Linked DNA regions of Methylorubrum populi. The protein of the gene in region 2 interacts with the protein of the main gene of each other region in a pairwise test. Links are inferred from orthologs where the notes say so. Each region holds a gene or a part of one and is shown on either strand. Other genes may lie near its edges. The genes, in order: bioB and MPPM_RS24265.

Region 1 (13,846 bases), 580 kb from region 2 along the record:
TCGGTGACGTCGGCGATGATCAGCGGGTTGCGCAGGTCCGGCTTGTCGACGCCGTATTTCAGCATCGCGTCGGCGTAGGTGATGCGCGGGAATTCCTTCGTCACGCGCTTGCCGTTCGCGAACTCCTCGAACACGCCGCGCAGCACCGGCTCGACCGCCTGGAACACGTCCTCCTGCGTGACGAAGCTCATCTCGATATCGAGCTGGTAGAACTCGCCCGGGGAGCGGTCGGCGCGGGCGTCCTCATCGCGAAAACAGGGCGCGATCTGGAAGTAGCGGTCGAAGCCCGCGATCATCGTGAGCTGCTTGAATTGCTGCGGCGCCTGCGGCAGCGCGTAGAACTTGCCCGGGTGGACGCGGGACGGCACGAGGTAGTCCCGAGCGCCCTCGGGGCTCGAAGCCGTCAGAATCGGCGTCTGGAACTCGAAAAAACCGCCCTCGCGCATGCGGCGGCGGAGCGAGTCGATGATCGCGCCGCGCTTCATGATGTTGGCGTGCAGCTTCTCCCGGCGCAGATCGAGGAAGCGGTACTTGAGCCGGGTCTCCTCCGGATATTCCTGGTCGCCGAAGACCGGCAGCGGCAGTTCGCCCGCGGGGCCGAGCACTTCGAGATCATCGATATAGACCTCGACCGCGCCGGTCGGCAGCTCGGCGTTCTCGGTGCCGGCGGGGCGGGTGCGGACCCGGCCGTCGATGCGGATCACCCATTCGGAGCGGGCGGTCTCGGCGGCCTTGAAGGCGGGCGAGTCGGAATCGATCACGCACTGCGTCAGGCCGTAATGGTCGCGCAGGTCGATGAAGAGCACGCCGCCATGGTCGCGGATGCGGTGGCACCAGCCGGACAGGCGGACGGTCTGCCCGACATCGGACGGGCGGAGCGCCCCACAGGTATGGGAACGGTAACGGTGCATGGCGGGCTCTTTTGAGTGAGCCGGCACCATTCACGGGAGGCGGGTGAAGTCAAGGTAAAGCGGCCATGCGGGCCGCTCCCGCCTACTCGGCCGCGGCGAGCGTCACCTCGGGCACCGGCACGCCGATGTCGCGCAGCAACTCGACGTCGGCGTCGGCCTCGTTGTTGGCGGTGGTGAGCAGGCGCTCGCCGTAGAAGATCGAATTGGCCCCGGCCAGGAAGCACAGGATCTGAGCCTCGCGGGTCAGGCTCTTGCGGCCGGCGCTGAGGCGAACCCGGGCCTTCGGCATGACGATGCGGGCGGTGGCGCACATCCGCACGAGGTCGAGCGGATCGATCGGCGGGCGATCCTCCAGCGGCGTGCCCTCGACGGCCACCAGCGCGTTGATCGGCACGCTCTCCGGGTGAGGGGCGTGGTTGGCGAGTACCAGCAGCATCTCGGCCCGGTCGCGCACCCGCTCGCCCATCCCGACGATGCCGCCGCAGCAGACGCCGATGCCGGCCTGCCGGACATGCTCCAGGGTCTGGAGCCGGTCGTCGTAGGTGCGGGTCGAGATGATGTCGCCGTAGAAGTCCGGGCCGGTGTCGAGGTTGTGGTTGTAGGAGGTGAGCCCGGCCTCCGCGAGGCGCTGCGCCTGGCTCTGCGTCAGCATGCCGAGCGTGACGCAGGCCTCCATGCCGAGGCCGCGCACGCCGCGCACCATCTCCAGCACCGCGTCGAAGTCCGGCCCGTCCTTCGGCTTGCGCCACGCCGCGCCCATGCAGAAGCGGTGCGCGCCGTTGGCCTTGGCGGCGGCGGCCTCCTTCAGCACGGCCTCGACCGGCATCAGCCGCTCGCGGGGAAGGTTGGCGCCCTTGTGGTGGGCCGATTGCGGGCAATAGGCGCAATCCTCGGGGCAGCCGCCGGTCTTGATCGACAGGAGCGCCGCCCGCTGGATGTCGGCGGGGTCGTTGTGCGCCCGGTGCACGGTGCCCGCCCGATGGACGAGATCGAGCAGCGGCATGTCGTGGATCGCCTGGATCTCGGCGAGCGTCCAGTCATGCCGGATGGGCGCCGGGGGCGCGGAGGGGGTGAGGGAGACCACGGAGTCGCTCATGTGTTTCTTTGAGAGCGAAGGCGGGGGAAAAATCAAGCCTGGCTATTCAAACGGCACCCCGGCCCGCCGCATCCCTTCGACGAACCGGTCCTTGCCGGCGGACGGCCGGTAGAGGCGCATGGCGCGGCTGATCCGGTAGCTCGGCTCGAGTTCGAGGAAGCGGGCGGCGGCGGCCTCCGCCTCGGCCTGCCGGCCGAGCCAGGCGAGACTCGCGGCGCGGACGCGATGGGTGCTGGTCCAGCCCGGATCCTCGGCCATCGAGCGGTCGAGCCAGACCAGGGCCTCCTCGTGCGCGCCGGCCATGCACAGGGCGAGCCCGAGGCCGGACTCGAAGCGGAAGGTGTTGGGGTCGAGCGGGCTCTGCCGCTTGGCTGCCCGGAAATGATCCGCGGCGAATCCCGGCTCGCCGACGTAGCAGCGCACCCAGCCGCTGCGCTCGTAGGCGGCGGCGCTGTTGGGGTTGAGGACGAGCGAGCGGTCGAGCAGGTCGAGGGCCGTATCGTAGTCCTGCGCCAGGAAGGCGAGGGTGTGCCCGGCCATCATCAGCACCGCCGGATCGCCCGCGTCGCGCTCCAGGGCGAGGCGGGCAAGCCGTGCGCCCTCGGCGCAGTCGGCGGCCGCATCCGGGCTCCAGCCCTGCACCACGAGGTTGGTGTAGCACTGCGCCAAGAGCGCGTAGGGCAGGGGATGCTCCGGCACGAGGCGGCGCACCGCCTCGATCGAGGCGATGCGCAGGCGCACGCTCTCGGCGCTCGGCATGGCGTGGTTCGAGTAGGCCGACAGGAACGGCGCGTAGACGCCCGCATCGAGCGGCGGTCCCACCCACTCGGGCACGGCGTCGCGGGCGAGTCCGGGCGCCATTGCCGCCACCGTGCCGGCGACGATCCGGCTGCGCAGGGCGTGGATGGCGCCCTCGTCCGCGTCGAGATCCTGCATCCAGACCGGCGCCTCGGCCGCCGTCCGGTGCAGCCGGGCCCGGACCCGCAGGCGCGTGCCCGCCCGCGATAAGGTTCCCGTGAGGATGTGGGCGACGCCGAGCCGCCCGGCCGCCACGTCGGGGGGGACGGCCCGGCCCTTGAAGGTGAAGGCGGAGTTGCGCGCGCTGACGAACAGGCCGGGCGTGCAGGCAAGCGCGTCGGTGACGTGTTCCGAGAGGCCGTCGGCCAGCGCCTGTGTGTCGAAATCGCCCTCGGGATCGGCGAAGGGCAGCACGGCGACCGAGGGCCGGTCCGGCAGCGGCAGGGAGGGGGCCGACGGGGAAGGAGGCGCCATGGCGTGAGGGCTAGATCACGCCCCGTCGACGCAGGATGGCCTCAAAGCCGGCCACATCCTCCAGGAAGCCGAAATGACCGCCGGGGAGGGTGGCGATGTCGAGGCTGGAGTCGAGGCCGGCCGGATCGCCGCCGTGCTGCACGTAGAGATCGTGGGAGAAGACGTCGGCCTCGCCGAAGACGAGGGTGAGGCGGCCTGCATGGGCCGCTACGATCCCGCGCTGGTCGTCGTCGCCGAGGCTGGCCGAGACGCCGTGGTAGACCGGCGGGACCAGGGCGAGGTCGAGATCCGGCAGGTTGGTCTCGCGGCCGCAATAGGCCGGCAGCAGGATCGCCATGATCGCCCGGCCGGCCTCGGCATCGGTCCGCGCCATCAGCGGCGCGGCCCGACCCATCGCCTCGGGCGAGAGCCGGGCGAACAGGGCGGCGACGCCCGCGTCGCGCCCGGCGCGGGTCGGCGGGGCGGGATGGAGCAGCACGGCGCGGGCGATCCTGCCCGGCGGCAGACGGTCGAGGAGAGCCAGCGCGAGCCACGCTCCCCAGGAATGCGCGACAAGACTCACCGCACCCTCCCCCGCGCGCCCCGCGACGAAGGCGGCGGCCGCATCGAGCACGCTCTGCGCGGTCACGGGTTCGGTCGGGCCGGAGCCGTCGCATCCGGGCTGCTCGAAGAAGGCCCAGTCTTGCGCGAAACCTGCGCGCCGCAGCGGATCCGCGGCGTAGGCGACGGCCAAGCCGGGGCCGCCGCCGAGAAAGACCACCGGTCCGGGCCGGTTCTGCGAGGGGAGGGTCATCGTGGGCCCCTATTCGCCGGGCGCCGCCCGTCAGTTGGTCGGCTCGCCGGCGGCGACCTTCGCGGTCCAGTCGTCGAACGCCACCACCCGCTGGCGCTGCTCGCCGAGGCCGTCGATGCGCAGCACCATCTCGTCGTCGCTCTTGAGGTAGCGCGGCGGCTTCATACCGAGGCCGACCCCCGGCGGGGTGCCGGTGGTGATGATGTCGCCGGGCTCCAGCATCATGAAGTGCGAGACGTAGGCGACGAGCTGAGCCACGTCGAAGATCATCGTCGCCGTCGAGCCGGTCTGCATCCGCTGACCGTTGAGGTCGAGGCTCATCGACAGGTTCTTGAGGTCCGGGATCTCGTCCAGCGTCACGAGCCAGGGGCCGAGGGGGCCGAAGGTCGGGCAGCCCTTGCCCTTGGTCCAGGTGCCGCCGCGCTCCATCTGGAATTCGCGCTCAGACAGGTCGTTGCAGATGCACACGCCCGCCACGTAGCGCAGGGCCTCGTTGGCGTGGACGTAGGAGGCGCGGGCACCGATCACCACGGCGAGCTCCACCTCCCAATCGGTCTTGGCCGAGGCCTTGGGCAGGATCACCGTGTCGTTGGGCCCGACGATGCAGGAGGGCGCCTTGTTGAAGATGATCGGCTCGGCCGGAATCGCGGCGCCCGTCTCGGCGGCGTGGTCGGCGTAGTTCAGGCCGATCGCCACGAAGTTGCGGGTCCCGCCGACGCAGGGGCCGAGACGGGTGCCGGGCGGCAGCAGCGGCAGGCTCTCGGGATCGATGCGGGCGAGGCGGTCGAGCGATTCCCGCGACAGGCCCGGTCCGGCGATGTCGCGCAGGGTGCCGGACAGGTCGCGCAAGCCGCCCTTCGCGTCCACGAGGCCCGGTTTCTCGTCCCCGCTCGCTCCGTGCCGGATCAGCTTCATCGTCGGCGTCTCCATCCTGCTTGAGGCTCGCCCAGAGGGGCGGAACCATGGCCGCGGCCGGTCCAGGGTGCAAGCGGCGCCTTGAGCTCATGCTCGAGCGCGCCTCGGACCCGCGTCTGAGCCCACATCCTGGACCGTACCGTTCATACAGGGGCAGGAGCGCCCCGGTTCCGTGACATAAATTCCTCAATTGATATATAATTCTATTTTCGGTTTTCTCCCTCTGGACCGGACGCGCGCGATCCTCTTCCATCGCGATGGGACTTGGGTCTGCAAAAAATCGCTTCGGAGAACAAGAATGACTGGGGGGACGATCCGCGCGCTCGGGCTCGCGGGGGCCGTTGCGGCCGCTTCGGTGGTGGGCGCGACGGGAGCGCAGGCCGGCGCCTTCGGCCTGCGCGAGCAGAGTGCGCAGGGATTGGGTGTCGTCTTCGCGGGCGCGGCCTCGGGCGGGGCGGGCGTCTCGTCGATCTTCTGGAACCCGGCGACGGTGACGATGCGGCCGGGCTTCGCCAGCGAGCAGAATCTGAGCTTCATCAATCTCTCGGGTGAGATCACGCCGACGGTGGGCACCGCGCCGGGCCTGCTGCCGTTCGGTTCCTCCGGTGAGGTCGGCCAGGGCGCCGTGGTGCCCTCGGGCGCGACCTCCTACCAGCTCACCGACCGGCTCTGGGTCGGCATCCAGACCGGGGCGCCCTACGGCCTCGTCACCAAGCCGCGCCAGGATTGGGCGGGCTCGGTCTACGCCCGCTCCTCGCGGATCTTCTCGCTGGCCTTCAACCCGGTGGTCGGCTTCAAGGTCAACGACTGGCTGTCCGTCGCCGCCGGCCCGAACATCGAGTATTTCCGCCTGACCCTGCGCGCGGCCGTGCCGGTGCCTGGCACTTTCCCGGGCTTCTACCCGTCGGGCTTCGTCAAGGGCGAGTCCTGGGGCGTGGGCTTCACCGCCGGTGTCCTGGTCACCCCCGCCGCCGGTACGTCGATCGGTGTCGGCTACCGCTCCTCGGTTCACCACGACATCGAGGGCTCGATCGGCTTCCCCGACCCGCGGCAGGCCATCGCCCTGGGGCAGGTGCGGGCCAACCTCAATACGCCCGAGAAGGTCAGCGTCGGCCTGACTCAGGCGATCAACCCGGTCACCCGGATCCAACTCGGCTTCGAGTGGGACAACTGGTCGAGGCTCGGCGACGTCGGCATCGTCTCGCGGGCGCTGGGCGTGACGGTCAACCACCTGCCGCTCAACTTCAAGGATTCGTTCTTCTACTCGATCGGTGCCGAGTACGACTGGTCGCCGAACCTGACCCTGCGGGCCGGCTTCGGCTACGACAACGTGCCGATCGACGTCACGAACCGCTCGGCGCGCCTGCCCGACAGCGACCGCTACGTCGTCTCGATCGGCGGCAGCTATCGCTGGAGCGAGAAGGTGCTGCTGACGGCCAGCTACGCCCACGCCTTCTTCGACCGCGGCCTTCTCCTGGCGGGCCCCGGCCGCGACTACAACATCGGCAACATCCCGCTCGCGGCCTCCACCGACGTCAGCGCCGACGTCGTGTCGGTCGGCTTCCGCTACCAGTGGGACGCCCCCGCCGCCGTCGCCCCGGCCCCGCTGGTGCGCAAGTACTGATCGCCTGTCGCTTGTCCCTGCGGCACGCCCGGCGCCCGACCTGAGACGGTCCGGCGCCGGGCGTGCCGTTTCTACGAGGCGAGCCGGTCCGGCCCTGCGCGAACCGCCTCCGCGGAAAACGACGCCTCTGCGGAGAGCTCGGCGTCGAGCCGGCGCGCTAGCGCGAAGAAGCGCTGCCGCACCGCCGCCGCGTGCGGGTTCGCGCGTTCGATGGCGTGGAACACCTCGGGCGCGTCGTGCCGCACCATGCCGACCGCCTGCATCAGCAGGTCGAAGCTGCGCGTCGTCATCCGCGTCGGCAGCGGCTCCATCGCCACCAGCACCTTGGCGATGAGGTGGGTCAGACCCTGAACCGAGGCCATCGCCCGATCGTGCGCCTCCGGCGTCGTCAGGATGACATCGAGGCCGAGCCCGCGCCGCAGGAAGGCGGCCGCCCTCACGCTGTGCCGTCCGCGGATCGGGCAGACGGCGATCTTGAGGCCCCGGATGCCGCCTCCGGCACTCTGCGGCCCGAACAGCGGGTGGGTCGCGAGGATCTCGACATCGTCCGGCAATCCCTCTTCGAGGATCTTGGCGGGTCCCGTCTTCACCGAGCCGACATCGACCACCAGCGTGCCCGGCCGCAGGTGCGGGGCGAGGGCACGCACCGCCTCGGCGAGGCGCGCCACCGGCGTGGCGAGGATCACCACCGGGCAGGCCGCCGCGCTCGGGAGATCGGCTGCGGCGGCGTCGGGCCCCGCATCCGCGGCGAGATGCGCCGCGAGCGTTCCGGCCGGCAGGTACGGGTCGTGGATCGTCAGCGCGGCGTGCGGCGCGAGATGGCGGGCGATCAGGCGGCCGAAGGCGCCGAAGCCGACGAGACCGACCGATGGACGAGACGAGCGAGGAGGCAGGGCAGACACGGTGTGACCTCGGGATAGGGCGAGGCCGGCGGTCCGTTTGCGGGATGTTCCATGATCCTCAAGCCGCCGACGACGCTGCGGCTGGAGACATGACGAGTCCGGGGCCGCTTAGGGGAGCGGCGCGCGATACGATCCGGAGAGGAGGGGGCCCATCATGATGGCGCGCCTCTAGCCAGGCATGGCTGCACCGTCAAGGCTCCCCGGCCTGTTCGCCCTCGGAACCGGACGCACGCCGAGGCCGCAACGCAGAAATTGTGCTCCGAGATGCGTCACACCGAAACAGTTATGGAAGATATCATAGGTTTTATTCCAGAGACTTCGATCGTGTGAATGTGAAAACTAAGAAGAATCCTAGCAACGTCACCTTAAGAGGCGCGGCATAAACTGGACGTAGGTCGCCGGATTTACCATTCATCATGTTCAAAATCGTTGCCTGTGTCGCGCAACAGCACGATCTCGGCCTTGTTGCCATCTCAGCGGGTATTTGCCTGCTCGGCTGCTTCTCGACGGTGACCCTGATGGCCGAGGCCGAGCAGGTCGAGCAGGTCGAGCGCTGGGCCCTTTCCCCCTGGCTGCTCGCGGCGGCGACGGTGTTCGGCTGCAGCGTCTGGTCGCTCCACTTCGTCGCGATGCTCGCCTTCCAGCCCGGCGGGGAAGCGGCCTACGGCCTCCTGCCCACGGCAGCCTCGATCGCGATCGCGGTGGCCGGGGCCCTGGTCGCTCTTCTGATCCGGGCTCACGCAGGCCACGACCCGCTCAAGGTGGCCGCGGCCGGCGTGGTTCTCGCGGCTGCGATCGCGGGGATGCACTACACGGGTGTGGGCGCGATGGCGGCGAGCAGCCTGCTCGTGTTCGAGGGCGCCTATGTCCACGCCTCGCTCGGCCTCTGCGCTACCCTGGCGGTGGTCGCCCTCGCCCGCGCCGGCGATCTCACCGGCCTCGGCCGCCGGATCGAGGTCACGCTCTGGCTGGCGCTGGCGATCTGCGGACTGCACTTCACCGGCATGACGGCGCTCACGGTCGCACCCGCCGCGCCGCGGGAGGAGGATGGTTCCGCCCTCGGCTCGATGCAGCTTGGCCTCGCGGTCGGGCTCGTGAGCCTCGTCGTCCTCGCCGCCGGCCTCACCGCCCTGCTGATGCAGCGGCATCTCATGCGCCGCCGCATGAATGAGCTGGGCCGCATGCGCCTGCTCGGCAACCTCGCCCACGAGGTGCTTCTCATCCACCGCGGCGGCCGGGTGGTCGAGATCAACCAGGCGGGTCTGCGCCTGTTCGAGACCAGCGTGCAGGAGATCGTCGGCCGGCCGGTGCTGAACCTGTTCAGCGAGGCCGACGCGCCGGCCCTGATGCGCCTCAGCCGCTGCCGGCCGGAGGATCTGCGCCCGGAGGAGTTCGAGATCCGCACGGCGACCGGCACCCTCGTGCCGGTGGAGCTCTCCTGCCGCCCCATCGAGTATCTGGGCCGGCCGGCCACGGCGGTGGCCCTGCGCGATCTCAGCCAGCGCCGCCGCGACGAGGCGCGCATCCGCCACCTCGCCCTGCACGACGCTCTGACCGACCTGCCCAACCGCACCCTGCTGGAGGAGCGCCTGGGGCTAGCCCTGGAGACGGCGGCCGAGAACGGGACGAGCGTGGCGCTGATCTATCTCGACCTCGATCGCTTCAAGCCCGTCAACGACTTCCACGGCCACGCCGCCGGCGACGCCCTGCTGGTGCAGGCGGCCAAGCGCATGCAGGCGGAGCTGCGGCCGACCGACACCCTGGCCCGGATCGGCGGCGACGAGTTCGTGATCGTCCTGGCCCATACCCGCACCCCCGCGCAGGTCGCCGAGACCGCCGAGCGGCTGGTCGCGGCGCTCGGCCGCCCGTTCCAGATCGAGGGCCGGAGCGAGGGCCGCAGCGAAACCCTGCGCATCGAGATCGGTGCCTCGGCGGGCATCGCCCTGTATCCCAGCGACGGGAGCACGGCCGAGAGCCTGAAGCGCGCCGCCGACACCGCCCTGTACCGGGTCAAGGACGAGGGGCGCGGCACGGTGCGCTTCTTCGAGGCGGCGATGGACGAGCAGCTCCAGGCGCGCCGCCGGATCGAGCACGAGCTGAGCGGCGCGATCCCGCGCGGCGAGCTGCAGCTCTACTATCAGCCGATCGTCAACGGCCGCACCGGCGAGATCGAGACCTTCGAGGCTCTGATCCGCTGGCATCATCCGGAGCGCGGCTGCGTGCCGCCGGCCGAGTTCATTCCGCTCGCCGAGCAGACCGACCAGATCGGGCGGATCGGCGCCTGGGTGCTCGACACCGCCTGCGCCACCGCCGCCGCCTGGTCGCATCCCTGGCGGGTCTCGGTCAACGTCTCGCCCAAGCAGTTTCGCCAGCCGGGCTTCGCCGCCGGCGTGGCGGCGGTGCTCGGCCGCCACGGGCTCCCGCCGGGTCGGCTGGTCCTGGAGATCACCGAGGGCGTGTTCATCCAGGACGCGGCGATGGCGGTGGAGGTGCTGACCGCCTTGCGCACCCTCGGCGTGCGCCTCGCGCTCGACGATTTCGGAACGGGCTACTCGTCCTTGAGCTACCTGCAGCGGTTCAAGTTCGACAAGATCAAGGTCGATCAGTCCTTCGTGCGCCGGCTCGGACAGCACGCGGACTCGCTGACGATCGTGCGCGCGATCACCCATCTCGGGCACAATCTCGGCCTTCAGGTCACGGTCGAGGGCGTGGAGACGCAAGAGCAGCTCGCCGTGCTGCGCGAACTCGGCTGCGACCAGATGCAGGGCTACCTGTTCGCCCGCCCGACGCCGATGACGGGTCCGATGACGACCCCGATATCGGCATTCCCGGATCTGGAGCGGGCGCGGCTGCGCTCCCTGTTCGACGGGCCGCCGGCCAAGGCCTGCGCCTGACGGCGGGGCCGTCGCCGGAAGGGAGCGGACGGATCTCCGTCCCCTCGCCCCATCCGGTGCCGGCGAAGCCCGGACGGGTCAGGCCGCCTCGCGCTCCGGTGCGAGGCGGCGGCGGGCGTTCTCCCACCAGCTGCGCTGGCGCTGCGCCTCGGCCTCCGCCGCCTTGGCGGCGTAGAACGACGCGTTGTGCTCGCCCCGCAGCGCCTCGCGGGTGAAGCGGATGAGGTGGTGGGCGACGAAGCCCATGTTGAACACCGCCTCGATCTGTCCACGCTTGAGTGCGTGGCCCGCCGCCCGCCAGAACGGCCGGCGATAGTCGGAGAAGATGCCGACCCGGGTGATGATGTTGAAGCCGAGGATCAGGCCGCGGCGCAGGTTGGTCTTGGTGAGCTTGCCCTTGGTCGGCGTGACGATGCGATTGCCGTAGGTCACGTCGCACTGGTGCTTGAAGCGCTCGAACAGGTGCTCGGGCGCGTAGGCGTGGGCGATGGCCCGGCGCCAGGAATTCACCACCGTGTCGTGGGGACGCTTGAACAGCACGTTCGATTCGAGGCTGGCATCGTGCAGCAGCCGGCCCTCCCGTTCCAGCCGGTCCCACAACGGTGTCTTGGGCAGGGCCTGGAGCAGGTTGATCGTCAACACCGGGATCGCGGACTTGTCGATGAAGTCGATCAGGTTCTGCTCGGACTTGTCGGTGTCGGAGTCGAGGCCGAGGATGATGCCCGAGGTGACCTCGAGGCCGTAGGAATTGAGCGTCTCGATCGCCTCGTACATCGGCACGGCGGCGTTGTGGGTCTTGTCGATCCCCTTGAGCGCGTCGGCCTCCGGCGTCTCGATGCCGACAAACACCGTCATGAAGTTGGCCTGCCGCATCAGCTCGAGGATCTCGGGCTGCTTGGCCATGTTGAGCGTCGCCTCGCAGGCGAACTGGAGCGGATAGTTGTTCCGCTTCTGCCACTCCACGAGGTGGGGCAGCATCTCGCGGGTCGCCTTGCGGTTGGCGATGAAGTTGTCGTCGACGAAGTAGACCACCGCCGGATGGCCGGGCTGGCTGATGATCGCGTCGAGTTCGGCGCACATCTGCTCCGGGCTCTTCAGCCGGGGCTGACGGCCGTAGAGCTGCGGGATGTCGCAGAACTCGCAGCGATAGGGGCAGCCCGACGAGAATTGCAGCGAGCCGATCAGGTAGCGCTTGAGCGGCACCGCCTCATAGGCCGGGGCGGGGAAGTCGGAAAGCGCGAGCCGGTCCTTGGTGTCGAGCACGACCTGGGCCGCCGGCCGCGCGAGGTCGCGGTCGAGGATCTCGATGAGGCGGTCGGTGGCGTCGCCGATCTCGCCGACATGGAGATAGTCGAAGTCCGGATACTTCTCCGGCGCGCCCGAGACCGAGGGGCCGCCGAGCACCGCCACCTTGCCGGCCTCGTGCGCCCGCCGGCCGATGTCGTGGATCTGGCCTTCCTGGATATGCATGCCCGACACGAACACCGCGTCGGCCCAGGCGAAGTCCTGCGGCGAGGCCGGCCGGATGTTCTCATCGACGAAGCGGCACTCCCAGGTCTCGGGCATGTAGGCCGCGATCACCAGGAGCCCCTGGGGCGGCATGAACGCCTTCACCCCGCCCATCAGCGGGTAGGCGTGGGAGAACGTGCCGAAGGACGGCGTGTAGGCGGGAAAGACGCACAGGATGCGCCGGCGGGACGAGACGGGGAGAGTGCAACGCATGGCAGGCAATCTAGCACAGCGCGATGGTTTGGCGTCCCCTGTTTGACGCGGCAGCGGCTTCAAATCGCGGTGCGAAGGCGATCCCGGTCGGTCCCCGCCCCATTTCCGGAGCCGCGAAGGCCGGGGCGGCGTGTCTCGGCAGAAAGCCGGTCACAGAACCGATCGCATCGCGGCCCGGTGCCGCTTGGCGGGCGGATCCGTGGACGACGCCCGCTGCGGGATCCGCGGTATGCGGCAGGCACATGGGCCTCCCTCGATCCGGTGGGCATGCTTCCCCAGGCAAAGGTGGGGGCCGCTCCGTCGGTCGCCGCCTCGGGCCGAGGCGATCGGCCCCCAGGGGCGGGACGCGCCGCAGACAACATGAGGGTTGAACTGCGTTGTAAATCACGTTTGGATGTCGGTTATATGACAATGATTACTTAGATTTTTTCGGGATTAAACGCTCATATCGCTCGTTTATAAAGTAAAGAGTGGCGATAGTCGTAGCAAAATATTCGACAATACTTTCAATCCCCGAATTCCGATGCTATCGGCCAAGCACCGGGCGAGAACGCGCCGGATCGCTAAGCGATTGAGCCAACTAACGACTTTTCCGGCCGTCGCGGGCTTCGCGGCGTCCTGTCGCGTGCGGCTTCACTTTGCGATCCGGGTCCGCTCCCGGCCCGAATGCACGCAACCAGAGGCTGATCGCGCTCCAGCACAACACGGCGGACGGCATCACGCCGGCCTGGAGCGCGCCGAGGGGTTCGAGAGATGAAACGACGTCTTCTGACCGCGCTGCTCTTATCGGGCGCCCTGGCGCTCCCCGCGGCTCGGGCTCAGGCTCAGACGGTGGCGGAGCTGCAGCGCCAGATCAACGAGCTCAAAGCGATGATCCGGGCGCAGGCCGAGGCGAAGGAGCAGGGAAGGGGGCGGCGCGGCGGCCCGGTCGCCGCCCGGGACCTCGCGCGGCCGGCCAATGCCCGCATCACCGATGCCGGCACCTTCCCCGCGGCGGGCCGGCCGGTCGAGTCGGCGGTCGCACAGCCGGCGGCGCCCGCCCCGGTGCCGCACCGCTTCGCCCTCGACGAGCCGGAGACGTGGTACGACGCGCTGGTGCCGCCGGCGCCGCAGCTGCTCGCGGACGGGCCGAACCACGGCGCCCGGCCGAAGACGTGGTTCGAACGGCTGTCGCTGCGCGGCTACACGCAGCTGCGCTGGAACGAGTTCCTTTCCGGCGACGACACCGCGCCGGCGGGCCGTTCGCGGCTGCGCTCCGTCCACGACAGCGGCATCTCGGATCGCAACAACTTCACCTTCCGGCGCGTGCGCCTCGTGCTGCAGGGCGACATCCACGAGCGGGTGTTCATCTACCTGCAGCCCGATTTCGCGGTGAACGTGTCCAACCAGTCGGGTCCCGAGGGGCGCCAGCACTACACCCAGCTGCGCGACGCCTACGCCGACGTGTTCCTCGACGACGAGCGCCGGACCAAGCTGCGCTTCGGCCAGCAGAAGGTGCCCTACGGCTGGGAGAACCTGCAATCCTCGCAGAACCGCCTGACCCTCGACCGTTCCGACGCGATCAACAGCGGCGTGCCCGGTGAGCGCGATATCGGCATCTCCTTCTACTACACGCCCTGGCACGTGCAGCGGATCTGGGACCGGCTCGCCAAGGGCGGCCAGAAGCTGTTCGGCAATTACGGCGCCTTCGGCCTCGGCATCTACAACGGCCAGACCA
Region 2 (16,771 bases):
AGCAGGTCCTGTAGGGCGTGCATCGACTGGTCGGTGCGGTTGCCGATCTCGCCGCCGGCATGGGCCGCGGCGAGCGCCAGGGCGCCGGTCGCCTCGGCGCTGCGGGCGGTGAGTTCGTCGGCCATCCGCTGGATCGCGGCGTGCAGCGTCTGCGAAGCGCTCTCGCTGCGGCTGCCCAGCTCGCCCCCGACGCGCTCGGCGGCGGCGTGGAACCGGCCGACCACGTCGTCCGAACGGCTCTCGACGGCGGCCGCGGCCTCGTCGGCGGCCCGGCGCAGGGTTTCGGCGGCTTCAGTGAAGCGCGCGGCGACCGCGGCGGCCTGCGCCTGCGCGGCGCCCGAGGTCTCCTCGGCGGTGTGCAGCATCCGGGCGGTGGACTCGGCGGTGCGCTCGGCGAGCAGCCCGGTCAGGGTTTCGGACGCCTCGCGCAGGCGGCGCTCCAGCGCCTCGACGCTGGCGCCGACGGAGGCGGTCGCGGCCTCCGCGTTGCGGCGGATGCCGTCCTGGGCGGCGCCCGTGCGGGTGTCGAGGTCGTCGCCCAGCCGCGCTACCACCTCGCGCAGGGTCTCGGCGGTGCCGGCGGCGTTGGCGGCGAAGGACGAGCCGAGCCCGGCGAGCGCCTGCTCCACGGTGGCGGCGGCCTGGGCCGCGCGGTCGGTCATCAGGCCGGCGACGCGGTCGCCCGCGGCGTCGAGGTTCGAGGCGAGCGCCCCGCCCTGGACCGCAATGACGTCGTCGACGCGGGTCGCCGCCGCCTCGATCCGGCCGGCGAGTTCGAGGCCGCGGCCATCCATGATCTCAGCCGCCTGGGTGGCGGAGGCGAGAAACCCGTCGCGCACCCGGTCGATGCGGGCGGAGAAGTCGTCGGCGACGCTGCCGGCGGCGAGCGCCAGGGCGGCCTGGGCATCGCGCCCACGGCCCTCGATCAGCTCGGAGACGCCGGTGCCGGCGGCCTCGATCTCGGTGCGCAGCAGGGCGCCGCGGGCGGCGATGTCCTCGGAGATCGCCGCGCCGGTGGCGGCGAAGTGCCGGCTCAGGCCCTCGCCGGTCTCGGCGAAGCGGGCGGTGATCGCGCCGCCGGTCTGGGCGAAGCGCTCGGTCAGTTCGGTCCCACGCGACAGGAAGGCCTCTTCCAGGCCCCTGGTCGAGCGCTCGAAGGTCTCGCGCACGGCGCCGCCCTGGCGGTCCAGCGCCTCGATCAGGCCGGTACCGGTCTCGGACAGGGACTGGGCGACGGCGCCGGCATTGTCGGCGAGCGTGCGGGTCAGCGCCCCGCCGGTGCGCTCGAAGGCCTGCGTCACCTCGTCGGCGCGCTGCTGCAGCGTCGTGGTCAGGCTGCCGCCGATCTCCTCCAGGCCGCTGCGCACGCCCTCGCTGGTGGCGGTGAGCTGGCGGATCAGGTCGTCGCCGCGGGTCGAGACGTTGCCGACCACCCGCTCGCCGACTTCGCCCAGCGCCGTGGTGATCGCCTCGCCGCGGGCGTCGAGCGCCCCGGTCACGCGCTCGCCCGCGCCGTTGATCGCCGCGACGATGCGCTCGGCCGCGCCCTCCAGCTCGCTCGACAGGTTCTCGTGCGAGCCGGTGATGGCGCCGCGCACCCGGTCGGCGCTGCCGACGATGGATTCACGCTGGGCGATCAGCTCGTCGACGAGGCTGCGGATGCGGATCTCGTTGTCGGAATAGGCCCGCTCCAGGGTCGAGATCTCGCCGCGCACCAGCGTCTCGAGTTCGCCCGCCCGGGCGAGGGCCCGCTCCACGCCGTCGCCGACGGCGGCGACCTCGCGGCGCACGGTCTGCGACATGGTGAGCACGGCATCCGTCGAGAAGCTCTCGGGCTCGGCCAGCCGGATCGCCACCTCGCCGACGGCGCGGGCGACGAGGCGCATCTCGTGGGCGCGCACCGCCAGCATCGCGGTGATGAGAAACAGCACGATTGGCCCGGCGATGGCGGTGGCCACCACCGCCGCCTGGAGCGCGGTGAGCCCGGTGATGAACGCCTTCAGGTCGCCGCCGGACTGGTTCCAGGCGAGCGCCACGAGGCCGTTGAGCCAGAGGAAGGAGGCGATGGCGGCGACGAGGTACGGCTTGCGCGAGGGCCGCACCCGCAGGGTCTGCTGCAGGATGCCGATGTTCTGGCGGTCGTCATTGGCCACCAGCGAGCGGTCGGGGGGCAGGAGGCCGCCCTCGCGGCGCGAGCGGCCGCGCTCCGGCGGCGGGAGGTCGGAGGGCCCGGGATCGATATCGAGGGTCGGGGTGCGGCGTCCCCCGGCCTCGGAGAAGGGATCGGCCAGCGGGTCGCCGTCGCCGACATCGGGCAGGCGCGGCTCGACCCGGGCGGTCTCGCCCGGAGCCGGAATGTCCAGATTCAAAGCCTGCTCGATCGCGGAGAGGGCCGCCTCCGCCGGATCCTTCAGCTTCTTCTCGGTGGCCATGCAACGCCTCGTACGCATCGCCGTCCACTGCAGAGCACGCGCCCTCCGCAATGGAGACGGATTTACCCGACTAGCCGAGGAACCTTAGTCCCTCGGAACCCGCACCCGATACCCGATCGGCCCGGCGCACCCAAGAAACCTTAACGGAATGGTTACCAAGCCAGGGCCCGTGATCGGGCACTCGCCCCAAGTTCTGACGCGTGCAGACATAAACGGGTACGCCCCGGGCGGGCCTGCGCTGTGGATAGCCCCCGCCGCCCACAGGCAGGTCGCCGCGCCGGCCGGATCCGCGGGCCGGGCAAGGCCGTTCGGCGCGGGGGTGGGCTCGAGGACGCAAGAGGGCGCATGAGGACCGACATGGACGCCGAGAACCAGCCCGTGCTCCTGCTCGACCGCGCTCATCTCGACGCGCAGACCTTCGGCGACGCGGATCTCGCCCGGGAGGTGCTGAGCCTGTTCGAGGACCAGTGCCGCCGCCTGCTGCCGGCGCTGGCGGAGGCGGGCCGCCCGGCCGAGGCGCGGGCCGACCTCGCCCACACCCTCAAGGGCGCGGCCCTCGGCGTCGGGGCGATGCGGGTGGCGCAGGCGAGCGCCGCCGTCGAGGCCGGTTTCCGCTCCGGCGCGGGAGCGGACCTCTCGAGCCTTCAGGCCGCCGCGGCCGAGACTCTGACAGCACTCGCGACCTTCGGCCTGGAGGCGTAACGGGCTCGCACCGTCCGGCCGCTCTCGCCGCGGCGAAGGCTTGTCGTGGCCTCACCGGACCCGATCCGCCCACAGAGGCGCCGGATCGAGACCGGCGCGACGGAAAAGCGCCGGCTTCCCGCTTGCATTCTGACTCCGTCGCCCGCAAGCAGGCGCCACGCCGCCCCTCGAAGGATCGCAGGCGGACGCGGACACGTCCCGGAGCAAGGAATGCCCAAGATCACCTTCGTCGATCACGCCGGCACGGCCCGCACGATCGACGGCGAGGTCGGCTCGACCGTCATGGAGACGGCGATCCGCAACAATGTGCCGGGCATCGATGCCGAGTGCGGCGGGGCCTGCGCCTGCGCCACCTGCCACGTCTACGTGGACGAGGCTTGGGCCGACAAGGTCGGGCCCGCCGAGCCGATGGAGCAGGACATGCTCGACTTCGCCTCGGACGTGCGCGCGACCTCGCGCCTGTGCTGCCAGATCCGCGTGACGCCCGAACTCGACGGGCTGACCGTGACGACCCCGGCCCGCCAGGGCTGAGGCGCGCCTGCCTATCGCAGCAGCGCCCGCATCGCCCCGTCCAATCCTTCGAGCGTCAGCGGGAACATCCGGTCGGAAAAGATCCGGCGGACCATGCCGATCGACTGGGTGTAGGCCCAGTGCTCGGCCGGGACGGGGTTGAGCCAGACCGCTTTCGGGAAATGATCGAGGACGCGGCCGAGCCAGACCTCGCCCGCCTCCTCGTTCCAATGCTCCACCGAGCCGCCGGGATGGGCGATCTCGTAAGGGCTCATGGAGGCGTCGCCCACGAACACCACACGGTAATCGGACGGATAGGTGCGGATCACGTCGAGAAGCGGGATGCGCTCGTCGTGGCGGCGGTGGTTCTCGGTCCACACCGCCTCGTAGGGGCAGTTGTGGAAGTAGTAGTGCGCGAAGTGCTTGAACTCGGAGCGCGCCGCCGAGAACAGTTCCTCGGCCAGTTCCACGTGCCAGTCCATCGAGCCGCCGACATCGAGGAAGAGCAGAACCTTCACGGCGTTGCGCCGCTCCGGACGGAGCCTCACGTCGATGAAGCCCTTGCGGGCGCTCTCGCGGATGGTGCCGTCGAGGTCGAGTTCCTCGGCCGCCCCCGTGCGGGCGAAGCGGCGCAGGCGGCGGAGCGCCACCCGCATGGAGCGGGTGCCGAGTTCGCGGGAATCGTCGAGATCCTTGAACTCGCGCTTATCCCACACCTTCACCGCGCGGAAGTTGCGGTTGCCGTCCTGGCCGATGCGGATGCCCTCCGGATTGTAGCCGTAGGCGCCGAAGGGCGATGTGCCCCCGGTCCCGATCCATTTCGACCCGCCCTGGTGGCGCTCCTTCTGCTCGGCGAGGCGCTGCTTCAGGGTCTCGAACAGCTTGTCCCAGCCGAGCCCCTTCAACTCGGCCTTTTCCGCCTCGGTCAGGTATTTCTCGGCGAGTTTGCGCAGCCATTCCTCGGGGATGGCGGCAGGCTCGACCGCCTCGCCCAGCGTCTCCAGTCCCTTGAAGACCGAGGCGAAGACGCGGTCGAACCGGTCGAGATTGGCCTCGTCCTTCACCAGGACCGTACGCGCGAGGAAGTAGAACTCCTCGACGCGCTTGTCGGCGAGGTCGCTCTCCATCGCCTGGAGCAGGGTGAGGTATTCGCGCAGGGAGACCGGCACGCGGGCCTCGCGCAGGCCCGTAAAGAATTGCAGCAGCATAAGGCCTAAACGCCCGAGCCCGGCCCACGGGTCAAGCCGCGGCTGGAGGCGGCCGAGCCGCAGGCGTCGAACAGCCGAGCTTGAGAGTCTTCGACTCCTGTGGACAGTGCCGTTTTCCCGTGGATATCGCCCGACACCACCTTTGCGCGTGAGGAATAACCGTCATCTCGCGGGAACTAAGGTGCCCTCGCACAATGCAGGATGAGTCCGTGACTTGACGACTGGAAGGACGCCATGCCCGTGGTCTTGCGATCTCTGAGCGATTTCAAGAAATTCCTCCGCAAGCCCGGGGCGACCCTTCAGATCGTGCAGAACACCTTCGTCGACCGCCAGGGCGAGGAGGCCCGCGCCGCCTATCGCCGCAAGGGGCTCTACGAGCCGCGAACGCTCAGGGCGATGTCGAAGAAGGCCGCCATCTTCGACGTGAAGGGCCACGACACCACGGTGTGGCTCTACTGGGATCGCGGCACCCGCAACTGGCGCTTTTCCGGTGATACCGTCACGGTGCCGCTCAACGCCACGCTGGGTCCGCCGGATGCAGTGGTCTATCGCTGCAGTCTGCCGACGAGGCCCGAGCGCTGCAGGCAAAGCCGGCCCGCTCCCCAGCACGAAGACGACGAGATGATGCTCCCGGGTATGTAACCGCGACAGAGCGTCGCTTTAATCCCGTCACATCGGCGGCGGCATACGATCTCAAACTGCCGCAATCCATCGAAGTTACCCGACTCCATCACCCTTGACCCACGATTAGCCCGAATTTGCCTCTCACGATTTGTTGAATGGCCGAATCAGGTGGCGCTCATCATGACGGCCGTCGAACCTCAGCTTGCGCACACCACCTTGAGCAACCCCGTTCTGCCCTCTCATCGGGTCTGATCGTTGGCAATATCGGCCAAATCGGAGCTTTTTCTCAATTTTGCAGTCGTTTTTCGTGAAAACTCGTAGAACCGGCCTTGAAACTTTTCTAGATCCTTTTAGCTAACAAGAACGAGGGGCAAACAGGATCACGTACAATGTCTGAAACAAGTCAGGTCTCGCAACACGATCGTATCGAACTCGCTGCCGATCTCGTCTCGGCTTATGTCTCGAACAATTCCCTGCCATCGCCCGAACTTCCGGCCCTGATTGTTCAGGTTCACGCCGCGCTCCTCTCTCTGTCGGCGCCGCAGGCCCCGAAGGAAGAAGAAGTCGAGCGGGCGACGCCGGCCCAGATCAAGAAGTCGATCACGCCGGACGCCCTGATCTCCTTCATCGACGGCAAGCCCTACAAGACGCTCAAGCGGCATCTGACGACGCACGGTCTCGACATCGAGGGTTATCGCCGTCGCTACGGTCTGCCGGCCGACTATCCGACGGTTTCGTCCAACTATTCGGCCGCGCGTTCGGCGCTGGCGAAGGATCTCGGCCTCGGCCAGCAGCGCCGCAAGTCCTCCGCCAAGGCTGCGGAGCCCGTGGACGAGGTGGTCGCGGAAGCGCCGCCTGAGCCGCGCCGGAAGAGCACCGCTTCGGGTGAGGGACGCAAGACCGGCGGCCGTCGCAAGGCGGCCTGACAGCCAAGGCTCGAACCGACAGGGCTCTCCGTCCCTGTCGGTCGGCCCGAAGACCGGTTGCCGGTTCGGCCGAACCGGCTTGTGACGCAAGCGACGAGCAGCCGGAAGTCCGCTCCACTCCCGCTCGGGCCGCTCTGTCAGGGCGATTTGGCCCTTCCGCCAATCGCGCCGGAGGAAATGACGCGACCGGCCGGCGGCGACATCGTCAGCGGCGCGGCGTCTCCTTAACGAATCCCGCACGCTGGCAGAGGAGCGGCGGGCAGGTGCCTTTCGCGAACGACCCGGCTCTCTGAGGACCGGGTCCGCGCTGTCCTTAAGACGATCAGGCGTCCGGCATCGCCGATTGGATGAAGCGGTCGGAGGAGAGATCCTCCTCGTCGTAGCCGAGGAGTTCGGCGAGGCGGCCGCGGGCGCGGCTGACGCGGCTCTTCACCGTGCCGACCTTGCAGCCCATGATCGTGGCGGCCTCCTCGTAGGAGACACCCTCGGCGCCAACGAGCACCAGCGCCTCGCGCTGGTCCGGCGGCAGCTTGGCGAGCGCCGTCTGCAGATCCTCGACGTCGAGCCGGTCGCCCTGATGCGGCGCGGTAGCGAGGCGGGCAGCATAGGAGCCGTCCTGATCCTCGACCTCGCGGACGCGCTTGCGATGGTCCGAGTAGAAGATGTTGCGCAGGATCGTGAAGAGCCACGCATTGAGGTTCGTGCCCGGCTGGAAGCGGGCCCGGTGCTGCCATCCCTTGAGCAGGGTGTCCTGCACGAGGTCGTCGGAACGGGCCGGGTTCGAGGTCAGCGACAGGGCGAAGGCCCGCAGGGACGGGACCGCGGCGAGCAGGCCGTTGCGGAATTCGGGATCGACCCGCTCACCCTGAGCCTTGAGGGCCGCTTCGAGCTTGCCGATCAGTTCGGAGAAGCGGACCGGTGTGTCCTCGCCCGCGCCCAGCGTGTCGTAGACGCTGCGAAGGTGATCACCCAGATGGCTCCGGATCGAGTCGGAGAGTTTCGGACGGCCGTCTGTCATCGCGGGACGATCCAGGGTCGCTTCGGCATCGTTGCGCATCGGGTACTTCGCGATCGGGGCATTTCGGCAATCGGCGGGGCGGCACGGCACGCGGAGACCGCCCCGGCGGGGCATTTAACATAGTTGTAGCGCATCGGCCCCGCACCGCACACCCGCGCCGCGCGAAATACTGCCACGCTTGCACACAAGACGATCGGCACACTGTGAAGGGCCACTGTGAAGGGCGATACGGTTTCCGCCCGATCCGAGCGAAAACCGTATCGCTCGGCCCGCGCGGCGCTCGAACGACGTCCGAATCCAGTCCTCCCGCAAGGGATCAATCGGATCTGGCATGGAATGATCCGTCGAACCTGCGGCATGAATGCGGCAGATCAACCGCACAGTCCCGGGGCGCGGGCCCCCGGTCTCACGCCGCGCCGCGCATCTCCGGCTCCGTTTGTGGCCGGCGCCGCGCCTTCCCCTTCAGCACCCGCACCGCCCCGTCGGTGAGGACCAGGGTGTCGCCGCGCTCCAGCTCGGTCCAGGTCTCGTCCCGGGTCAGCGCCCGTGTGGCGATCACGGTGACGATGTCGGTCTCGGTGGTCTCCTGCGCGAAATCGACCCGCCAATCCTCGTCGATCAGCGTCGCCGTTCCGAACGGCGCCCGGCGGGTGAGATAGCAGAGCCGCTTGCCGCAATGCGCGTAGAGCACGCGGCTGTCGGTGAGCAGCATGTTGAACACGCCGAGCTCCGACAGAGTGAGGGCGTAGCCGGCGATCGCCGCCTCGAGGGTGGCAGCACGGGGCGGCTTGGGGAACCGTTCCTGGAGCTGGGACAGGATCCAGCAGAAGGCGTGCTCGCTGTCGGTGGTGCCGACCGGCTCGAACCGGCCGAGCGGCAGCCGCTTCACGCCCTTGAGCTGGCCGTTATGGGCGAAGGTCCAGCGCCGGCCCCACAGCTCCCGGGAGAAGGGGTGCGTGTTCTCGAGACTGACGCGCCCGCGATTGGCCTTGCGGACATGGGCGACGACGATGCGGCTCTTGATGGGATAGCGGCGCAGCAGCTTGGCGAGTTCGGAACGGGCGCTCGGCTCCGGATCGTGAAAGGAGCGGCAGCCGCGTCCCTCGTAGAAGGTGATGCCCCAGCCGTCGGCGTGAGGCCCGGTCTCGCCGCCGCGCCGGGCCAAAGCCGCGAAGGAGAACCGGATGTCGGTCGGCACATTCGCGCTCATTCCGAGCAGTTCGCACATGGTCGCCGGGGTCTTTTCGCGTCGCGCAGGGTCGAGGATGGGGTGAAGGAAACTAGAAAGCTTCCGGAGGGCGAACAACCGATTTGCGGCCCGTGTCCCCTGCCGCCGCGGCGCGGGTCTTCACGCGCTCCCGGCCCGGCCAGGCCGGAGTGACGGCGAGCCCAGGAATCAGGCGGCGGATTGCGGGCGCCAGCCCCAGGGCCAGCCCGGTGACGCCGGCGAGGGCCAGGAGATCCGTCAGCCCGAGGCGGAAGCCGCCGCGGAAGGCCGGCGTGACGAACCAGAACAGCTCGGCGAGGTGAACCCCGACGGCGAGCGCCGCCACGAGCCGGGTGCGGTTCTCGCCGGGACGCAGGGTGAGGACGGCGGCGAGCGCCACGACGGCGGCGGCGGACAGCGCCAGGACGCGGCCGTAGAAGCTCGAGCGCAGCCGGTACCACGCGGCGGCCTCCGGATCGGCCGCGGCGCCCAGCATCAGGAACTGCACGGCGTGCAGGCCGGCCCAGACGAGGAGCAGCACGGCGAGCGGTGTCAGGCGGTCGTGCCGGCGCCGGGCCGGTCCGACATCGGGCGGCGCGAGCAGGATCGCCGCGGCGAGCGCGAGGCTCGACCACGCCGCGAGCACCAGCAATCCGAAGGCGCTGGCGTGGAAGCGCAGGCCGGGATCGGTGCCGACCGCCATGACGAGATCGTCGGCCGCCAGCGTGCCGACGACGGTGTGAAGGCCGAGGCCGAGCACGGCGCGCCCGTCGTCGATCCGCCCGGCCTTGGCCCAGGGCTCGCCGCCGCGGCGGGCGAAGAGGAGGGCGAGCCCGGTCCAGAGGGCGAAGTAGAGGGCGAGGCGGGCGGCGAGGAAGGGCGGCGCACCCGCGCGCAGGACGAGCGGCCCGTCCGGCCCGGCGCTCTCCGGACCCGGGTAGAGCAGGCCGGCGGCGAGCGGGATCGGCAGGGCGAGGATCGCGGCCACCGGCATCAGCACCAGCAGGCCGCGCAGGGTCTCCAGCAGGGCGGTTTCGGGCTGAGGGCGCCACGCATCCGCCCGTTCGATCATGATGACGACGGGAAGCGCCCCCGCGGGCAGGGCCAGGAGGCAGGTCCAGGCGGCGAGATAGGAGGGCACGAGCCGCGGCAGGCCGGCATGGTGGAGCGCCAGCAGCAGGCAGCCCAACCCCACGGCGAAGGCCGCCGCCGGGCGTCGGGCAGGGTCGAGAAAGTAGCCGCTGGCGGATTTCGCCCCCGCCGCCTTTCGGGCGGCGCCGCCCTTCTCCTCGGCGCTCACCGCAATCGCCCCGGAGCGCCGGGACCGTAGACGGCGAGCGGCCGTCCGGCCTTGGCCGGCAGGGCGTCGAGCCGCCGCAGGAGCGCGGCCGGGTTGAACGACCCGCGGGAGGATCCGATCGCGGGATCGATCGTCAGGACGAAACGTCCGGTAAGGGCGGAGGGCGGCCGGCGGTCGCCGCGGGCGGCCCTGAGCGCCGCCATGAGCGCCGCCCCGAGACCGAGAACACCGCCCATCGCTCCGGCGGAGAGCGCCGGCACCGCCGCCATTGCCCAGGAAAGCGGCCAGGAAAGCGGCCAGGACCGCGGCCAATCGGCAGGCCAAGAAGCGGGCCAACTAGTCGGCCAAGTGGCGGGCCAACTGGCCGGCGAGGCGAGCACCGCGACATCCGCGAGCCCCTGCGGCATTGCATCGGCGAGGCCGACGAGGCGGGCCGCGAGGAAGGCTGCGACACCGAGGAAGGCGCCCGACAGCGCCAGGCGGCTCAAGCGCGACTCGCGAGCGTGCAGGGCGGCGGCGGCCTCCGGCATCGGCGCCGGGCCGTAGGCGTCGAGCCGCGACGGCGCATCGGCCCCCGAGAGCCCCCGCACCGCCGCGGCCAGCTCCGCCTCCGCGGCGAAGACCGCCAGGAGGCCCGGCCGTGGACCCTGATCCGACGACGGATGCCGGTCATCCCCGAGCCCGGATGCCGGCGGCGGCAGCGACGCATGCGGGTTAAGTCCGAGGGCGAGTTGCCGCGTGTCGGCGATCGAGATCGGCGGCACGAGGCGGAACAGCAGGAGCAGGCCGAGACCGAACAGCCCGGCGGACCCGATCGCGGCGGTCAGGGCGGTCACCAGATCCGCCCAGGTCGCTCCCGCCCGCGCCGCGAGCACGTGATCGGCGCCGAGGCCGGCAGCGACGAGGGCACCGATCAGCCCGAGGGCGGCGGCACGGCGGCGGACGGGCGCGATCCAGAACAGCTGCGTGGGAAGGAGGCCGGCGAGCATGAGCGTCCAGAAGGCAGGAGCCTCGTCGCCGAGGAGCCGGCGGACCAGGCGCGCCCGCTCGGCCGCATCGCCGTAGAGAAGGGCGGTGACGATCTCGGTGACGTGGCAATAGAGGGCGGCGAGGCCGAAGGCGAGGATCAGCCTCCCCAGGATGTCGAGATGCCGACCGGTGACGAGGCCGTCGAGCCGCAGGTTCCGGCGCAGGGCCACCGCGAGCGCCGCAATCAGTCCCGCGCCCGAGAGCACCGCCTCGACCAGCAGGGCGACGGGGAGGAGGGTGTCGTGCCGGTCGCTGTGCAGCGCCGCGGCGAGGGCGAGGTCGATCAGCACCGCCACCGCCGCGAGGATGCCGAGCAGGGCAAGCCCCCGGCAGGCGCGCTCCCAGGCGAGCCACTGCAACATCGAGCCGCGCCAGCCGGCCGACAGCACGCGGTAGACCGCGCCCCGCCGGCGATCCGGCCCCGCGGCAAGGCCGTCGCGCAGAACCGCCAGGTCCGGCAGGAGCGCCGCCGCCCAGAGTCCGCCCGCCGCCGCGAGCAAGGCCGCGAGGCTCACCGAATGCAGCGGCACCGGGTGGAGCGCGGCGAGGCCGGCGCTCAGCAGGGCGGCGGTCTGGGCGAGGCGACCGATCCCGCAGCGCCACGCAACGTCCGCGAGCAGCAGCAGCCCCGAGATCAGCAGGCATCCCGAGGCGAGCCCGATCCACCACCCGGCTCCGGCTGCCGCAAGGGCGGCGGGCACGGCCGGGCGCAGGGTGGCCCAGAGGAGGGTCAGGGCGAGCGTGCCGACAACAGCGAACCACCAGGGGCGGCCGGCCGGGGTGAGCACGGCCCCGGTGAGTGCGGCACCGATCGAGGCGACCGTCTCGCCGGGGCCGATCACCGGCATTCCGTAGAGGGATGCGCGCTCGGGGAATGGCGGATGCGCGGGCTCGCTCATCGGCTCAACGACCGGCCATCGAACGCCGGCGGCCCCGCAGTCGAAGGGGAGGAGCAGGCGCTGGAATGTCTCGCACGACCATCCGGCATCGTCCGGTGAGAGGGGAGGCTGGGGGCCCGCCGATCGGAATGGCCGGGATCCACGCGAAAGGCAGGCCCTCCGCGCGGAAGACGCGGGCAGGCCCCACTCGCCATGTGCTCTCCCGCACCAAAGAGCAACGCGTGCACGGGATTGCAATGCGACACGCGGGCCGATCGGGCTTGCGCCGCGGCGTTTCCGTGCGAAGAGGGCGGTCCGTGACGGCCTCCTCACGCGCCTGCCCGCCGGATCAGCCCTTCACAACGCCGAAGCCTTCGCCGATGCCGCTTCCCCCCGCAGCGAACACGCCAGGCACGCCTCGGCCCGGTGCCCGGAATGCCGATGGAGCGTAACCCGGTCCGGTTCGCCTTCGCCTCGTCGCCGCGCCGGCACGCGGCGGCGCTCGGGCTGGCGGTGGGTCTGGGCGGACCGCTGGCGCTGTTCGTGCTGCTCTGCCTGCGCGACCTCATCGCGGTCCTCACCCGCAGCAGCTCGGACTTCCTGCCCTTCCTGCGGATCGCCCTGCCGCTGCCCGGCCACCACGACAGCGAGACGCCGATCCTGTTCGGCGGCTGGAGCCTTTCGCCGGCCGAGTTGCCGCTGATCGCGCTGAGTTCGCTCGCCGCCGCCGCCCTGCTCCTGGCCGGCCTCGGTGCGGCGGTCGCCTATCTCTGCTTCTCCGTCCAGGCCCGGGCCACGGCGCGGCTGCGGGCGCGGGCCACCGAGGCGATCCTCGCCTCGCCGCCGGGTGCCCGCGAGGACCTGCGGGCTCTTCCCGGCCTCGTCGGCCAGGCCCTGGCGCGGATGGGTCCGCTCGCCGCGGTCGGCATCGTCCTTCCCGGCCTGACCCTGGCCGCGATCCTCCTCGCCCTGGTGATGGCGGAGCTTGCCGCCCCACGCCTCGTGCCGGTCATTGCCCTGCTGCTCGCCGCCGTGGGCCTCGCCCGCGCCCTGCTCGCCAGCCGCACCGCCGCCCGCCGCGGCCTGCGCCGAGCCGACACGGCCGCGACGGAGGCGGGCCTGCGCGACCTGATCCGGCGGATGCCGGCGGTGCGCGCCCACGGAGCGGCGGCGTTCGAGCGGCGGCGCCTCGGCCTTCGGGCGCGGGCGGCGCGGACGGCCCTGGTGCGGGCCGAGGCCCGGCTCGCCTACGCGCGGGCCCCGGCGCTCGCCCTCGTCGTGATCCTGCCCGCGCTCCTCATCGCCACCGCCCTGTGGCAGGGCGAGGCCGCCACGGAGGCCGACAACGTCCTGCCCGGCGCACTGGTCGCCGCCGCCGGCGCCTTCGCGCTGGCCGCGGTCCTCGTGGCGATCAGCCTGCGGCTATGGACCCAGTACCGGGTGGTTTCACCCCTGTTCCGCACCATCGCCGAGACCCTGGACGCCCTCGATCCGCGGCTGCCGGGCGACCGCTCCCGCAGCCCGGCCCCGTTCCCGCAGACGGGCGCGCTCGTCGCGCGCGGGGTCGGCGCCTACGACCCCGGCAGCGGCGAGCGGCTGACCGGGGTCGACCTCACGCTGCCGATGCCGGCGCATGTGGCGATCGTGGGTCATCGCGGCAGCGGATCGCGGGCCCTCGCCGCCCTGCTCGCGGGGCAGATCGAACCCACCGCCGGGGCCGTCACCTATGGCGGCACCGACCTGCGCGCCTTCGACTCCGCCGAGCGCGCCCGGCGGATCGCGCTCGCCGGCTCCGAGGCGATCCTGATCGAGGGGACGCTGCGCCAGAACCTGCTCTACGGCGCCCGCAGCGGCGACCGCGAAGCCTCGGGCCTGGCCGAACGGATCGCCATCCTCAAGCTCACCGGGCTCGATGCCTTCGTCTACGAGCGGGGCCTGGAGGCCTCGATCGACCCGGAGGACGATCCTGCCACGGCCCAGGCGGTGGTCGCCGCACGCTGGGCCGTGCGCGAGGCCCTTGCCCGCGAGGGCATGGCCCGGCTCGTCGAGCCGTTCGACCCGGCCCGCTACAACCATCAGGCCGATATCGGCGAGAACATCCTGTTCGGCGAAGCGGTGAGCCCCGCCTTCTCGCAAGCGCGGCTCGCGGCGCATCCCTATCTGCGCGCGGTGCTGGAGGCGGAGGACCTGACCCGGACGCTGGTCGATGTCGGGCTGCAGGTCGCCCGCTCCACCGTTGAGATCTTTTCGGACCTGCCCGACGACCACCCCCTGTTCGAGACCTTCTCGCTCTTCCCGGCGGCGGAGCGGGGCTATTTCGAGGATCTCGTCGCGCGCCAGCCCGAGGCCCGCGGCTTCCGCCGCGGCCCGGCCGGACACCGCGACCGCGAGCGGCTGATCGGGCTGGCGCTCCGCTACAGCGAGACGCGCCACCGCTTCGGCCTGATCGACGCCGCGCTCGAGGAGCGACTGGTCGCGGCGCGTCACTCCTTCGCGGCGATGCTGCCGCCGCGCTATCGCGAGAAGGTCGAGTTCTACGATCCCTCCCGGCTCACCGCGGCCGCGAGCCTGGAGGAGAACCTGCTGTTCGGGCGCATCACCCAGGGTGAGGCGGGCGCCGAGGGGCGGGTGCGCTCCCTGGTGCGCCGGGTGCTCGCCGAGCAGGGGCTGGAGCCCACCGTCTACCGGCTCGGCCTCGCGGCACGGATCGAGGCCGGCGTCGCCGTGGCCGGCCAGGGCCAGCGCGCGGTTCTGGGGGAGGGCGCCATCGGCCCGCGCGAGCGGGTGGCGATCGAGTTCGTGCGCTGCCTCGTGCGCCGCCCGGATATCCTCGTGGTCGGCCTGTCGCTCGATGACCGCAAGCCCGACGAGATCACCGCCCGAATCGAGCGCCTGCGGGCGCTGCGGGCGGGCGAGGCCCTGATCGTCTGCCTGCCCGACGAGGACACCCTGAGGCGTCAGGCACCGTTCGACGCCGTGCTGCGGGTCGAGCGCAACACCGTCGTGACCGGGGATCCGCTGGAAACCGCCGCGCTCCCCGCCTGACGGCTTCCGTTTCCCGCAAAACCGCCCCAAAGCTTGGGCACGATCCGGCTTTCGCCGCCCCCAGGCGCCGCCGGCCGCCCCCGGCCTCGATCGAGACGGTGCATGCTTTCCCCGAACGGCCCGAGACGCCCCGAGAGGTCCCGCCTGCGCATCCTCGTGCCGGCCCTGATCGGGTTGCTGGGCGTCGCCCTCTCGAATGCGAGCGCCCTGGCCGACAAGGCGAACGCGCCGATCCCCGCCGCGACCCTGGCCCTGATGTCCGCCCGCGGGACCGATGCCGCCTCGCCGATCGTGCTGCGGGCCTACAAGAAGGAATCCGAGATCGAGGTCTGGAAGCGCAACGCCGCCGGCCGCTACGTGCCGATCAAGACCTATCCGATCTGCCGCTGGTCCGGGCAGCTCGGGCCGAAGACCAAGACCGGTGACCGGCAGACGCCGGAGGGGTTCTACACCGTGGCCAAGAGCCAGATGAACCCGAACTCGCGCTACTATCTCTCCTTCGACGTCGGCTACCCCAACGCCTACGACCGGGCGCACGGCTCCACGGGCTCGGCGGTGATGGTGCACGGCGTGTGCTCCTCCATGGGCTGCTTCGCCATGACGGACGCCGTAGCTGGAGAACTGTTTTCCATCGCCCGCGAGGCATTCTCCGGGGGGCAGCGCGCGTTTCAGTTCCAGTCGTTCCCCTTCCGCATGACCGCCGCGAACATGGCCCGGCACCGAACCGACCCGAACATCGCCTTCTGGCGCCAGCTGAAGGAGGGCTCCGACCGCTTCGAAGCCACCGGCGAGGAGCCGGTCGTGAGCGTATCGGGCGGACGCTACGCCTTCGCGCCCTCGTCCGATCCGGCCAAGGAGGCGGCCTTCGTCGCCCTGCACAAGGACGAGAGCGACCGCATCGCCGCCCTGGTCGACGAGGGCGCGGCGGCTATTCGCACGACCTATTCCGATGGCGGGCAGCACGCCTTCTGGGCCGCTCGGATCCGCCAAGGCTTCGCGGTGGGCGACATCAGCCGGCCGGAGGCTCTGGCCTATGCCGGCCAGGAAGTGGTGCTGATCCCGGCCCGCCGCCGTGCGCCGCCGGTGCCGGAGGCGGTCTGGGCCGCCTGGATCGGCCGGGACAGCCCCTCCCTCGCGGTGCGGACCGCGGATTTCGTGCCGCCCTACGAGGCCGGCGCGGGCCGCTTCGCCGCGGGCGTCGCGCGCTCCGCGCAAACCTACGCGCAGACATGGCCGAGCCTTGCCCGGGCCGCCATCGAGGCGCAGATACCGCCGCCGGCATTCGCGCCGTCGCAACCCTCGATTGAGAAGGTGGCGCAGCGCTGACTTGGACCGTCTCAAAACGGCGTGTGCGAGCACGCACACATACCCGAATGGCGGGCCCCCATCTCAGCGCTGTACACTCCGTACCCGAAGAGGGGCCGAAGGACAGCCGCGAAGACGTGCGCGGATGCGCACGGCGGCGCCGCTGCTACCCGAGAAAGCCCGGCATGAGGCCGGGCATTGGTGCCGATCCATGACCCTGCCATATCCAGCCAAGGACGACGCCCTCGTCCTGCGTTTCTGGGGCGTACGCGGCTCCACGCCGGTCAGCGGCCCGGAGACCGCCGAGTTCGGCGGCAATACGCCGTGCCTGGAGATCCGCTGCGGGGAACGCCTGTTCGTCATCGATGCCGGCTCGGGGCTCGGCGCCTTCGGGAGCAGCTGCCGCGAGTCGCTGCCCCAGGACATCGACCTGCTGTTCAGCCACCTTCATCTCGATCACACGGCCGGCCTGCCCTTCTTCAAACCGGCGGTGATGAACTGCGACCACACGATCCACACCTATTGCGGGAATCTCGACGGCGCCAGCGCGCAGGACGCGCTCGACCGGCTTTTCTCGCCGCCGCTGT

What was found.
Region 1: the proteins of MPPM_RS24265 (region 2) and bioB interact in binary tests that used the Escherichia coli proteins (3 or more experiments, as listed by UniProt). The link is inferred for Methylorubrum populi from one-to-one orthologs.

Annotation. Positions count from the first base shown.
Region 1 is NZ_AP014809.1:4,629,334-4,643,179, forward strand. The notes cover bases 1-2,947. They hold bioB (biotin synthase BioB), read right to left. Parts: upstream 2,008-2,947; coding sequence 994-2,007; downstream 1-993. Other genes in these bases: aspS (aspartate--tRNA ligase), read right to left, coding at 1-911; MPPM_RS21485 (tetratricopeptide repeat protein), read right to left, coding at 2,050-2,947. Also shown: more of MPPM_RS21485, read right to left, coding at 2,948-3,279; MPPM_RS21490 (alpha/beta fold hydrolase), read right to left, coding at 3,290-4,072; MPPM_RS21495 (fumarylacetoacetate hydrolase family protein), read right to left, coding at 4,103-4,987; MPPM_RS21500 (OmpP1/FadL family transporter), read left to right, coding at 5,286-6,611; MPPM_RS21505 (prephenate dehydrogenase), read right to left, coding at 6,683-7,513; MPPM_RS21510 (bifunctional diguanylate cyclase/phosphodiesterase), read left to right, coding at 7,930-10,407; MPPM_RS21515 (B12-binding domain-containing radical SAM protein), read right to left, coding at 10,486-12,129; MPPM_RS21520 (porin), read left to right, coding at 12,883-13,846. UniProt on the Escherichia coli protein: Catalyzes the conversion of dethiobiotin (DTB) to biotin by the insertion of a sulfur atom into dethiobiotin via a radical-based mechanism.
Region 2 is NZ_AP014809.1:5,199,371-5,216,141, reverse strand. What follows is about bases 6,738-9,702. They hold MPPM_RS24265 (class II glutamine amidotransferase), read right to left. Parts: upstream 8,649-9,702; coding sequence 7,827-8,648; downstream 6,738-7,826. Other genes in these bases: MPPM_RS24260 (hypothetical protein), read right to left, coding at 8,701-9,702; MPPM_RS24270 (sigma-70 family RNA polymerase sigma factor), read right to left, coding at 6,738-7,459. In the rest of the region: MPPM_RS29270 (apolipoprotein A-IV repeat region-like domain-containing protein), read right to left, coding at 1-2,432; MPPM_RS24295 (Hpt domain-containing protein), read left to right, coding at 2,790-3,134; MPPM_RS24290 (2Fe-2S iron-sulfur cluster-binding protein), read left to right, coding at 3,345-3,665; MPPM_RS24285 (vWA domain-containing protein), read right to left, coding at 3,677-4,852; MPPM_RS24280 (hypothetical protein), read left to right, coding at 5,087-5,494; MPPM_RS24275 (Ros/MucR family transcriptional regulator), read left to right, coding at 5,866-6,402; more of MPPM_RS24270, read right to left, coding at 6,725-6,737; more of MPPM_RS24260, read right to left, coding at 9,703-9,927; MPPM_RS24255 (quinol:electron acceptor oxidoreductase subunit ActD), read right to left, coding at 9,924-11,855; MPPM_RS24250 (ATP-binding cassette domain-containing protein), read left to right, coding at 12,276-14,879; MPPM_RS24245 (L,D-transpeptidase family protein), read left to right, coding at 14,982-16,205; MPPM_RS24240 (MBL fold metallo-hydrolase), read left to right, coding at 16,396-16,771.